2 linked regions of the Tautonia rosea genome follow. The protein of the gene in region 2 binds, or shares a complex with, the protein of the main gene of each other region. Links are inferred from orthologs where the notes say so. Each region holds a gene or a part of one and is shown on either strand. Other genes may lie near its edges.

What was found. The genes of interacting proteins can lie anywhere in the genome.
Region 1: the proteins of HG800_RS25115 (region 2) and HG800_RS06135 are in contact, whole or in part, in a crystal structure (PDB 5UE9), measured with the Lactococcus lactis proteins. The link is inferred for Tautonia rosea from one-to-one orthologs. Residues at the interface, in WP_025017116.1 of Lactococcus lactis: Gly25, Phe27, Phe29, Glu32, Tyr33, Lys35, Tyr36, Lys48, Phe56, Thr60, Pro61, Arg62, Val63, Ala64, Glu65, Thr66, Ala67, Ser68, Gly69, Met70, Ile74, Gln77, Pro223, Glu251, Phe274, Ala275, Pro277, Phe278; in WP_023189152.1 of Lactococcus lactis: Leu4, Gln5, Ala47, Ser48, Met49, Leu50, Leu51, Arg52, Arg53, Met95, Leu98, Arg223, Met224, Ala225, Cys226, Ile228, Gly229, Ala230, Cys231, Tyr232, Ala233, Val235, Glu236, His237, Asn243, His244, Ala245, Lys247, Glu250.

The regions. Positions count from the first base shown.
Region 1 is NZ_JABBYO010000003.1:185,496-190,511, forward strand. The notes cover bases 2,269-5,016. They hold HG800_RS06135 (dihydroorotate dehydrogenase electron transfer subunit), read right to left. Parts: upstream 4,216-5,016; coding sequence 3,322-4,215; downstream 2,269-3,321. Other genes in these bases: HG800_RS06130 (UvrB/UvrC motif-containing protein), read left to right, coding at 2,320-3,237; HG800_RS26905 (pseudouridine synthase), read right to left, coding at 4,479-5,016. Outside these bases: HG800_RS06120 (TIGR04283 family arsenosugar biosynthesis glycosyltransferase), read right to left, coding at 206-898; HG800_RS06125 (hypothetical protein), read right to left, coding at 898-2,217.
Region 2 is NZ_JABBYO010000022.1:54,621-62,013, reverse strand. The notes cover bases 1,868-4,723. They hold HG800_RS25115 (dihydroorotate dehydrogenase), read left to right. Parts: upstream 1,868-2,763; coding sequence 2,764-3,684; downstream 3,685-4,723. Other genes in these bases: HG800_RS25105 (hypothetical protein), read left to right, coding at 4,426-4,723; HG800_RS25110 (hypothetical protein), read left to right, coding at 3,703-4,047; HG800_RS25120 (glycoside hydrolase family 15 protein), read right to left, coding at 1,868-2,600. Also shown: HG800_RS25125 (TlpA family protein disulfide reductase), read left to right, coding at 112-714; more of HG800_RS25120, read right to left, coding at 777-1,867; more of HG800_RS25105, read left to right, coding at 4,724-5,544; HG800_RS25100 (acyltransferase family protein), read left to right, coding at 5,902-7,161; HG800_RS25095 (class I SAM-dependent methyltransferase), read right to left, coding at 7,321-7,393.

The DNA of each region.
Region 1 (5,016 bases), on a different replicon or contig from region 2:
AGCCATGACCCCAACATGACCGGCTCATGCCTGATGCAGCGCAGATGATGAACTCGACCCCGACATCACCCGAATCGTGTCGAGCGACGACAGCAAGAGTCCACTATCTTAACAGGACCAACGATCCCGTGGGATGCCCGCTTTCGCCGTTGCGCTTCGATTGTTTCGCGGTATCATTCGATACTGGTTTGGCTTGCCCGACCGGTCAGCGAACCACAGGATAAAACCGTGCCAGCGTTCTGGTTGAGATCCCCGCCGCGGCCCCGGCCGTCAACGCCCAGTTGCGAACGCTCTGGGCGAGGATCCCTTGGTTTCGCCATCGTCTCGGAGACACCTGGATCGACCTCGGAAGCAGGGCGATCCGTCCCAGCCTCCGCAATCGGAGCATGAGGAACACGTCTTCCATCAGAGGGAGTTCCGGGAATCCGCCGACCCGATCGAACGCCCATCGAGGGACGAACATCCCCTGGTCGCCGTAGGGCACGCCCAGGACCCCCGCACGCAGGTGTGCCGCCGCGTCGATGGCGCGGAAGGCCCATTCCGAAGCATCGACCCGCATCCGGAAGCAGCCGCCTGGAACCTTCGGACACCGAGCGACAAACCGCTTCAATACGTCGATCGCTCCGGTTTCCAGGCGGCAATCGGCATGAAGAAACAGCAAGACGTCTCCCGACGCCTCCGAGGCTCCTCTGTTCTGCTGAACTCCTCGACCCCTTGGAGCGGCCACGACCCGAGCCCCAGCCCGATTCGCCAGCTCAGCCGTTCCGTCAGGGCTCCCGGCATCGGCCACGATCACCTCATCGACCGATTGGCCGGCGAGATGATCGAGGCACGATCCGATCGTCGAGGTCTCGTTAAGCGTCGGAATGACAACCGAGACACGCGGCAGCATGGCCATCAACGCTGCAGGTCGTAGAGGTCCCGGGGAGAGTCGTGCAGGATCTGCTGGAGCAATGCCGGTAGATCCTCCTCTCGGGCAAAGCCGGACTTGACCTGATGAGCCAGGGCCGAGGCAATCGCCCGTTTGATGACCTGCAACTTGCCGTACGCCCACTCAACCGAATATGAGTCGCTCAGGTAAGCGCAGAACTTGGTCATCGGCACGACCTGCGACCGCAACGCGAACTGTCGCTCGATCAAGGACGGAAAGAAGGTGTGCCACCAGTAGCCCGACGTGTACACGTTCGGAAACTGCCGGGCGAGCACGGCGATCTCCTGCGAGAGCACGTCAGACGCCATCATGATGTCGAACCGCGCGGTGCCGAAGTGGTGGAAGGTCCGGGCCATCTCGCTCGTCCAGTTCGGCTGAAACCGCGGGATACTTTTCCCGTCACAGATGAAATATTCGGCACCCACGGCAATTTGCACGGCCTTCTGGTGCTCGTGGTGCCATTCCAGAATTGCCCAGGTCACGGCATCGACCAGGGTGTCAACATCGGCTTCCGTCTGATCATTCGTCGGCTCAATGCGAGAGAGGATGGCGTCAACCGTGGCCGGATCAGGCCGCCGAAAGCGTTGCTCGATGGGAATGAATGTGTTGGTGAACCGGACCGGGCCGGTCACAGTCCGATCGAGCCAATCCTTGACCGATCGCGACAGCTCCGCCGAGGAACCTGGCTGTACACCGAGAACCTGACACAGCGCCTCGAAATAGTCGAGTTTCCGGGTTCTGCCCGTGAAGTACGGGTCGAGGTCGGTGGCCACGCCAGGACAGAACAGGTAGTGCGCATCGAGCATGAACAGCGCATCCGAAGCAATCGTACTCGACGCATTGCCTCGGTTGCCCAGGCTGGTGACAAAGGTCTGAATGTTGCAGCGTTCGCGGAGGACGTGGGCCGGCCATTCCGGGTCCTTCCCCCTGGCCTCGACCCGGTCGAGCAGGTCGCGGTAGTTCGCTTCCGTGACTTCCGGTTCGCTAAACTCGTACAGGTCCCAGAGGATCCGGTAAACGCACCACGACATCGCCGTGTTCCGCATCCGCTTCAGGTACGGAATCATCCGTCGAATGCGCTCGTCGGTCGGCAAGGCCGGGTTGAGGTCTTCCTTCGGCATCCCGACAGCGATCAACTCCGTCTGGACCCAGTGGTAGCCGAACAGGGCGGTCAAATCCGTCGCCGCGGGCCGGTCGCAATGGATGTGCGTGTGAGGGTCGATGATCGGCGTTTTGTCGATCAGGCGTTCAATGGACTGGGCTAAACCGGGAAGGCTCGTGAACATGAGGGCGTTTCCGTGGGATCGGGCCGGCTCGAATCGACATCCGTTGCGAGGGCCGCGAGCATTCTCGGACGATCCCCTTTGCCTGTCAACGAGACCCCGGCGATGCCCCGGGCGAGCCGATCCGCTATAATGCAATGGGAACGCTCCAGCGCCCGCCCACGGACCCGGACCTTTTTCTCAGTCGCCGAACCGGGAGCGATTATGCGGCGCGATATTGACGAGGCCCTTCGGGGCTGGCCCTACGATCCAGAGTTTGACGAGGTCGAAGCCCGAGAAATCCTGGCGCGTGACGGTCGAACCGTCCTCCAGATCCGGGTCGATCTCGGCGTCCTCCAGATGGAACTCGACGGCCGACCCGACGGCGCACGACCCCGCGGCTTCTTGACCTACCTCGATTACCTGCGTCATCGCTCCAAATTCCGGAGGCGACGACGATCACAGGCCGCCGCCGACCCCGGCCCGGTCGGCTGGTCGATGTCGCCCGAACATTGCGCCGAGGCGGACCGCGAACTCGTACAGTTCTATCACCGTCGGGTGGCCTTCCTGACGCTCCAGCACTACGAGCGTGCCCTCCGCGATGCGGAACACAGCCTCAACCTGATGGACTTCATCGCCGATTTCGGCCCGACGCCGGAATACGTCGAGCGTCACGAGCGCCTCCGAGCCGGAATCCTCTTCGACCGGACTCAGGCCTCTGCCGCCCTCGCCTTGGAACGGACCAGCCCCGAGGAAGCGATCGACGCCATCCGGGAAGGGGTCGACCGTCTCGAACGTCACGCCCGGACGCTGTTGGAGATGGACGATCTCGACGACTTCGAGGCGCTCGAACTGCCTCCCGGTGAACTCGAAACGCCGACCGTCGCCTACATCGAGCGCCTTCGCCGCCTGGAAACCGAAGTCCGGCACCACTTCGAGGTGCCGAAAACCCTCCGCGAACAACTCGACGAGGCGGTCGAACACGAAGACTACGAACGCGCCGCCCGGCTCCGTGACCAGATCCGCTCCCGGAGTCGGTCCTGACGCCCGATGCCCAGCAGACCAAGGGGACACGTGGATCGACTGGCGGTCCACTTCTGTCCCCTTGGCCGACGCGATCCGATCCGGTCAATGCGCGCTCCCGAGCGGCCAGGCGACGTCCGCCGCCCGCACAATCGGCCCTTCCACACAGACCCGTTTCAGGTCGACCGATCCATCGGCCTGCCGCATCGGGACAACACAACTGAAGCAGGCACCAAAACCGCACGACATCTGATTTTCGAGCGAAACATCGCACGGAATCCCTTCCCGATCGGCAATTCCCGCCAGGACGGTAAGCATCGCCGGAGGTCCGCACCCCACGAGCTTGCTCGGCCGGTCTCCCGCTTGCAATCGCTGCTCCAGGAGTGTCGTGACGAATCCGTGAAATCCGGCCGAGCCATCATCGGTGGCCAGCGACACACGGATTCCAGCCCGCTCGAAGTCCTCGACCCCGGCGGCGAGCCCCGCATTGCGGACCCCGTAAAGCAGCTCCGTCGAGGAGGCGACCGGCCCGTCCCAGGCAGTTGGCTCGGCTCCATAGGATTGCTGGCCGGTCCACCATCTGCCGAGAGCAAGAAACGGGGTCTGCCCGATCCCCCCCGCCACGAACGTCACCGGGCCACCGTCCTCGGGAGGAGGGCCGAAGCCGTTGCCAAGCGGTCCCCAGACCTCCAGGGTTTCCCCTGCCCGACGCTCGGCGAGGGCGGCCGTCCCCCGACCGATGACGAGGTAGACGATGTCGATTGCCTCATGGGTTCCCGAGGGTCCAGTCACCGTGTCATAGAGCGCAAAGGGTCGGCCGAAGAACGGGTCGGACGTCCCCGGACGCGTCGGACGAATCATCAGGAACTGTCCCGGCAGGATGCAACGCGCCATTTCCGGAGCCAGCAACCGGATGCGATACGTCCCCCGGGCGATCGAGACGTTCTCAAGGATCTCCACTGATCGATGCATCGCACAGGTCGGTACGACCGCGTCCATCTGTCGAATTCCTCCGAACCCTGGCCACCCTGGGCAGCCACCCTGAATCTCGATCCCGCTCCGGGATCCTTCGGGTTTCGTTGTGTCCGCGGCGCGGACCGGTCGATTTGGTGAGAGAATTTCTCACCGCGGAGCCTGAGGAAATCCCAACCCGCTCCTTTCCTTCGGGAGGAGCGGGTGGCCAAAGGCCAGAGGAAGGGCGATGGGCTCGACTCGATCGAAATCACCACGTCAATCGAGTCGATTCCGACCCTCCGCTCCGATCACTCGTTCTCCGAAGACTTCGAGCGTCGCGACTTTGGCAACGGCTTCGGCCGACGCTTGGCCATCTGACCAGGGGGCTTGAGCGCGGGCCGTCGTCCCCCGGAAGGACCATTGCCGCCGCCGACTTGCGGCCCTCCGGGACCTCCGGAACTCCGTCGTTTCGCGCCAGGTCCCGAGGTGCCTCGGTTTCGCGACGGTCCTCCGCTGGCAGAGGGGCGTCCGGCCGGTGGTCGCGATCGAGGCCCCGCGGGTCGAGGCGGCCGCCCGGCAGGAGGAGGCCCGCCAAGGTCGCCGCTGGAGATCGGAGGGATGAGAATCTCATCCGGTCCGTCATCGAGATGAGCGGAACGACGCCCTTTCGATCCGCTCGGGGGCGGAGCGAACGAACCAACGGCTCCTCGCCTCGGAACGCCTCCCGGTCGTCGGCTCCCCTGGTCCCGATCCCGACCGCCCTGCGGTGGAGGCCCGGTCGGGCGTTTGCCCTTCGGTCCACCACCGGCGGATCCAACCAGATGGCCCATGCCCGATCGCGGACCT
Region 2 (7,393 bases):
GCATTGGAAAAGGTGGAAGACCAAAGGTATGATCAGATGCGGACCCGGACGCCCCTCGGATCGTCCCTCGGGCACCGGGCCACGCATGGCCCGTTGATGGAGCACACGAACATGACGATACAACTCGATCGCTCCCGGAGTTTCGCAACGGCAACGGCCCTGGCTGCCTGCCTGGCCCTGGCAATGGCCTCGTCGGCATCCGCGCAGCGTGAATTCCCGGATGATTACTTCTTCAATGTCAACAAGCCCGAACTCAAGGCCGCCCACGACGAGATGACCGGCCAGCCCCGGCCCGAGTTCGCCATCGGCGACTGGATCAACGCCGACCTCTCCGCCGGCGACCTCGAAGGCAAGATCCTCATCGTCGACCTTTGGGCCACCTGGTGCGGCCCCTGCCTCGCCGCCATCCCCAAGAACAACGACCTGGCCGATCGCTACGCCGATCAAGGCGTCCTCGTGCTCGGCATCTGCACCTCCCGCGGCCAGGAGAAGCTGGAACAGGTCGTCGAGCAGCGCGACATCCAGTACCCCGTCGCCCGCGACCCCGACCAGCAAACCGCCGAGGCCTGGAACGTCGCCTTCTACCCCACTTATGCCGTCGTCGACCGCAAGGGGATCGTCCGCGCCATCGGTCTGATGCCCAGCCGCATCGAGGACGTCGTCAAGGCCCTCCTCGAAGAACAGCCCGCCGCGACCGATCCCGACGCAAACTGATCGGCTTGCGATCTCGCCGGAGTGCCTGGGGCTTTCCATCCTGGCCTCAGGCCTCTCCGCGCTTAGCTGTGCTGCCGCTGCTCGGCCGGGTGGGCGGCGGCGGTACTCAGGTTGTATGCCGTGTTGATCAGACCAATGTGGCTGAACGCTTGCGGGAAGTTCCCCACAAGTCGGCGATTTTCAATGTCATACGCCTCAGACAGTAGCCCCAGGTCGCTGCGGATCGACAGCAAGTGCTCGAACATCCGCTTCGCGTCGGCTCGGCGGCCCATCAACGTGTAATTGTCCACCATCCAGAACGAGCAGAGCAAAAACGACCCCTCGCCCGGCGGCAAGCCATCAACCGACGGGTCCGTCTCGTACCGATCGACGAAGCCGTCGTGCATCAATCGCTCCTCGATCGCGCGAACCGTGCTGACCATCCGCGGATCGTCGGCCTCCAGGAAACCCACCAACGGCATCATCAAGACGCTTGCGTCGATGAACTTCGATCCGTACGACTGCATGAACGCCCCCACCTCGGGATTGTAGGCCCGATCGAAAATCTCTTGCCGAATCCGGTCGCGGAGGCGTCGCCAGCGATCAACGGCCCCGTCGCGGCCGAACTGCTCGACCCCCTTGACCGCGCGATCGGCCGCAACCCAGGCCATCATCTTCGAATGCGTGAAGTGACGCCGAGGCCCCCGCACTTCCCAGATTCCCTCGTCCGGCTGATCCCAGGCCGTTTCGAGGTAATTCATCAGTTCCTTTTGAAAGTTCCACGAAGCGGCGATCGGCTCCAGCCCCACCTTGCGGCACTGGTGCAAGGCGTCCATCACCTCTCCCGGCACGTCGAGCTGAAACTGGTCGAACGCCGCGTTGCCGATCCGCACTGGGCTCGAATTCTCATACCCCGGCAACCACGGCAGTTGCAGCTCGGTCAGCCGGTGCTCGCCGGCCAGGCCGTACATGATCTGCATCTGCGACGGCTTCCCCGCCACGGCCCGCAAGAGCCACTCGCGCCAGGCCCTCGCCTCGTCGTGATACCCGGCGTTCATCAACGCATACAGCGTGAACGTCGCGTCGCGCAGCCAGCAATACCGATAGTCCCAGTTCCGAACCCCGCCGATCAGCTCCGGCAGGCTCGTCGTCGGCGCGGCCACAATCCCCCCGGTCGGCGCGTAGGTCAAGGCCTTCAGCGTAATCAACGACCGCTTCACCGCCTCCGCCCAGTGAGGCTGGTCGATCGTCTCGTCGATCGAGCCCTCGCCGTACGACGACCGATCAATCCATTCGCGCCACCAGCGCTCAGTGTCGTGGATCGCGTTGGTATGATCGACTTCGATCGGTTCCTTCTCGTGCGACGGATACCACGTCAGGTCGAAGCTGGCCGTTTGCCCGGCCGAGAGCTCAAACGACGCGACCGTATGAAAATCCTCCCCATGCACCGGCACGTCGGTCCGTAACCGGACCATGTCCGGCCCGGCCACGGCCGAGATCCCTTGCGGCGTGTGCTGCACCCACGGAACGATCGACCCGTAGTCGAACCGGATCACCAGGTCCATCATCATCCGGACCGTCCCCCGGCGACACTCGACCAGCCGAAGCACGTCGGGCAACTGGTCGCGCGGCGGCATGCAGTCGGTAATCCGAACCGTCCCCGTGTCGGTGTCGAACTCCGTTTCCAGCACCAGCGTTCCCGGCCGATACTGCCGACGCACTGCCCGAATCGGCCCTTCCGGCGCAATCGTCCAGTGCCCGTGCTCCTCATTGCCGAGCAACGCCGCAAACACCGCCCCCGAGTCGAACCGAGGGAAACACAACCAGTCGATCGACCCGTCCCGGCCGACCAGCGCAGCCGTCTGACAATCACCGATCAGGGCATAATCTTCAAGCGGCAAGGGCATGGTGGCTGGGTCCTGTCGGGGAAAGCCAGGTCGTGCTTCGTCTCTGTTCCGGCGCTCCGGCGAGCGGGACTCAATGTTACCCTAGTCTCAGACGAGCCTCCCGGCAATCACGCACAACGGGGGCCGACCCCTTTTGGAATCACAGAACAAGAAGGAACGTGCCGTGGTCTCGATGGGAGTTCGTTTGGGACGCCTCCAACTGTCCAACCCGGTCCTCGTGGCGTCGGGAACCTTCGGCTACGTCCGCGAGATGGCCTCGTTTGTCCGCATCGATCGCCTCGGCGGGGTCATCCCCAAGACCGTCACCGCCAAATCCCGAGCCGGCAACCCGACCCCCCGCACCGTCGAGACAGCCTCCGGCCTGCTCAATGCCATCGGCCTCGACAACGACGGCATCGACCACTTCCGGACCCACCACCTCCCCTACCTTCGCACCGTCGGCACCGCCGTTATCGCCAACATTGCCGGCGAGGACGAAGACCAGTTCGTCCAGATGACCGCCGACCTCGGCGAGGAACCCGGCCTCGCCGCCATCGAGCTGAACCTCTCCTGCCCCAACGTCAGCCACGGCCTCGACCTCGGTGTCGATCCCGCCGCCGTCGGTCGCGTCGTCGCCCGATGCCGCGACGCCTGCCCCTACCCGATCATCGCCAAGCTCACCCCGAACGTCACCAACATCGTCCCCGTCGCCCGCGCCGCCTTCGAAAACGGGGCCGACGCCGTCAGCCTCATCAACACGCTCGTCGGCCTCGTCGTCAACTGGCGGACCCGCCGCCCCATCCTCGCCAACGACATCGGCGGCCTCAGCGGCCCCGCCATCAAGCCCGTCGCCCTTCGCATGGTCTGGCAGGTCCACCGCGCCCTGCCCGACCTGCCCATCATCGGCATCGGCGGCATCTGCTCCGCCGACGACGCCCTCGACTTCCTCGTCGCCGGCGCCTCCGCCGTCCAGGTCGGCACCGCCACCTTCGCCGACCCCTCCCTCTCCGACCGCCTCCTCGACGACCTCCCCGCCAAACTCTCCGAACTCGGCCTCTCCGACGTCAACGCCTTCATCGGCACGCTTCAATCCAACAAGGACTGAGCCGACGGAGCAACCTCGATGGCGAAGCCCGAGCCCGGCTGCTGGTATCTCATCCCTCCGGCGGTGGTCGCCCCGGTCGTGCTTTCCGGCGTCGCGATCGTCGCAACCTTCGTCGTCTCGATCTGGTCGCTGGTCGCCCTGCCCTTCGTCTGGCTGGGAGCCCGCTGCGCGGCCCCGAACCTGAACCTGGCCAACGGCTGCCTTGCCTACGTCGCCATCTTCGTGGGATTCCTGCTCTCCTCCTGGCACGAACCCCGGGGCCTTGCCATCACCTTCGGGGCCATCGCCGGCTACTCGGGCGGTGTCATCGAGAAACGGTTACGGATGCGGCCTTACTCGGGAGACTCGTCGAGCCACGGATGAAAATAGATGGATGTGAGCGGCCTGGGTGGCCCCGGTTGCTCGCCAACCGGGGCGGCGCAGCCGCTAGAGGCGGCATTGGCCACCCGCGTGATCCTCTCGTTGCTTCGCGACCCCGGTTGACGAACCACCGAGGCCACCCGCCGCCCCGGATCGCAACCCGATTCTTGCTCACCTCTCATCCTTCCCCCTTCCCCATCCGTGTTTCATCCGTGGTTTAAAACCTCCCTTTCCTGCCTCCTTTCCAAAAAAAACGCAATAAAGCCTCCCTCGTTTCCTGATTGTTTCAGACAGGGGCCGTTCCACGCCTCCCCGTTCCCTGTCCGCGCTGAAGCTTGCACTGTTGCTCCTCTCCTGGAAATCAAAAGGACGCGCACCCTCATGGCCGCCACCACCTTGAAGCAAACCCTCGCCAACCGTCTGAACGCCCTCCTCTCCACCGGCCCGAAATCGACCGAGGGCAAGGCCCGATCGAGCCGCAACGCCCGCACCCACGGCCTCTCGAAGCTCGGCACCCACCTGCCCGCCGACATGGCCGAGGCGATCGAAGCCCGTAAATCCCAGTGGCTCCCCCACTACCGCCCCGAAGGCCCCGCCCAGATCTGGCACTTCGACCGCCTCGTGGCCGAATCCGTCCGCCTCGATGTCTGCGAGGCCCGCATCTGTGCCGCTCGCGCCGAACGCGCCAACCAGGCCTCCGAATCCTGGGACGACGACCGCGCCGCCTCCATCGCCGCCCTCGCCTCCCGTCTCTCCCAGCAACCCGAGCGCATCCAGCCCCAGTTCCTCCAGAGCAAGCACGGCGTCCTCTGGCTCCTCGATCGCTGGGCCGAGGTCTCCGACTCCCTCGCCCGCCACGAAGGCTGGACCCGAGACACCTGGGACCTCGCCCTCGACCTCCTCGGCGTCTCCCCCTTCGCCCGAGACGGCACCGGCCCCTGGGATCTCGACCCCGACGACAACTCCGAGGCCCCCGGCCTCGCCCTCGTGGCTCAGGCCGTCGCGTCCCTCCGCCAGCGCCTCGACGCCTTCCTCAACGCCCGAGACGACCGCGCCCAGACCGACGCCGCCCTCGGCCTCGACGCCGACGAGCCCCCCGCGATCCGCCTCCTGGAACGCTATGCGTCCGACGCGCGTCGCCAGTTCTCCCGCTGCCTCAACGAGTTGCGCCGCCTCCAGTCCCTCGCCTCCCGCCCCGCCGACACCGTCTCCCCGTCCCTCCCTCCCGGCCCCCGACCCCCGCGATCCCGTTCCCAGGCTCCTCCTGCCGACCCCCTCGCCTCGCCAGACCGCTCTCCCGCAACGTCGGCCCCGGACCCCACACCCCCGGCCACGGCTCCCGGCGCCCCACCCTCACCGGCGCGAAACGAACCCATCCCCCGGTCCGCCTGCCGTCCTTCGCCCGGCCGTTCGACGCTCCTCCAGGCCCTCCCCGGCGCCTCCGCCCCCCTGAACCGCCGCGCCCGACGTGCCCGAGCCGCCGCCGCCCGACGCTCCTGACCTCCGACGCTCCCCACCCCTGCACCCCTCGAACCCCATCGACGCCCCTCGTGCGCGCCGAACGACCTTTGATCCATGAACAATCACATATAATGATTTAATGAGTCCGCCCCGTCCCTGCGTGCCTCCCGGCCTCCCTTGATTGACGGAACCATCTCCGGGACGCGCGCCCCATCTTCCGAACCTTCTCGGTCAATCTCGACCGGTGGTCGGCGAACCCCTTGCCATCGAGGTCCCCGAATTCCGTCGAGGAACGCCCCGATCTGCCCCCCGCCGCGCCGCATCGAATCCGAGCGGTCACGTCGCGGGTATTGGCTCGGCCAGGCCCTCAAGATCCATTGGCCCAAGGAACCCGACATGAACGACGCCCCCGCCCCCCACACCCGATACCACGCTTTCGACTCCTTGCGGGCCGTCATGATGCTGCTGGGCCTGGTCCTGCACGCCTGCCAGTATTACGTGACGATCCCCTTGTTTCCCGGGTTCGATTTCCGCGATGTCCGCACCTCGGGGCTGGCCGGATTGACCTTCTTTGGCATCCACACCTTTCGCATGCAAACCTTCTTTGCGATGGCCGGGTTCTTCGCCGCCCTGCTCTGCGACCGCCGAGGGGTCCGGGGCATGTGGTCGAACCGGATGAAGCGGGTCGGCTTGCCCCTGCTCGTCGGCTGGCTGATCCTCTTCCCGATTACGATCTCCGCCTTCCTCTTCGGCATCGCCAAGCGCGAGGGTCTGCCCGCCTGGGAGACGACCCTCAACTGGTGGACGACGGGGCAGATCCCCTGGGTCGAGGACTGGCAACCGCTCTACAGCCTGTTCCTGATCTCACCGCTGCACCTCTGGTTCCTCTATGCCCTGCTCTGGTTCTACATGGGTGCGATCGTCTTCCGGCAGATCGGCAAGATCGGGAAAGGTGCCATCGGCCGAGGCGTCAACGGCCTCTTCCGACGCCTGACGGCCTGGCACCTGCTCCTTCCGGCCGGGATCGGCTTCACGACCCTGACCCTCTTGATCAGCCCCTTGGCCCTGTTCGACCAGAGCTTCCCGGTCTTCCTGCCGAACCCCTTGCCCCTGATCCAGTTCGGGCCGTTCTTCGCCTTCGGCTGGCTGCTCTATCGCAACGTCGACCTGCTCCCGTCGATGGCCCGCTGGCCGGTGCCGACCTTGGTGGCCGCGGCGCTCATGCTGGTCGTCTATTTCGGGGTAACGGCCTCGGCGATCGGTCCCGACGGCCGGAATTCGATGCGGCTGGAGACAGCGGCGGTCTCCTCGGCGATCGCCTGGCTGGCGGTCTTCGGGTTCATCGGCCTGTTCCTCCGCTACTTCAACCGCCCGAGTCCCGCCATGCGCTACGTGTCCGACTCGGCCTACTGGGTCTACCTGGCCCACCTCCCCTTGATCTACTGGATGCAAGGGTTGCTGTTCGACCTGCCGGTCCCCGCCCTGGTCAAGATCGGCATCATCCTGAGCGTCTCCATCGTCGTCCTGTACGCCAGCTACGACCTGATCGTCCGGCCGGGCGTCATCGGCCGCTTCCTCAACGGCCGATCGTATCCCTCGGCCCGCCTCGGCCTCCGGTCCGGCACCTCGCCCACTCCCGAACCCTCTCCCAACTGATCCTCCTTGTTCCGCCGTCCCCGGGGGCCGAGGCGAATCGGCCCCCTCGTCCCTTCCTTCTCGCTGACCTCCCCTCGATTCGTTCGTTTTCTTCCGATCCCTTCGCTCACCTGTCTTTTTCTTCGAATCCCTTCGCTCTTCCCTGTCTTGATCCGTGTTTCATCCGTGGCTCCAACCTCCCTTCTTCCAGATCCGATGCAACCTCCCTTTCAGCTCCTTCCCGGTTTCATCC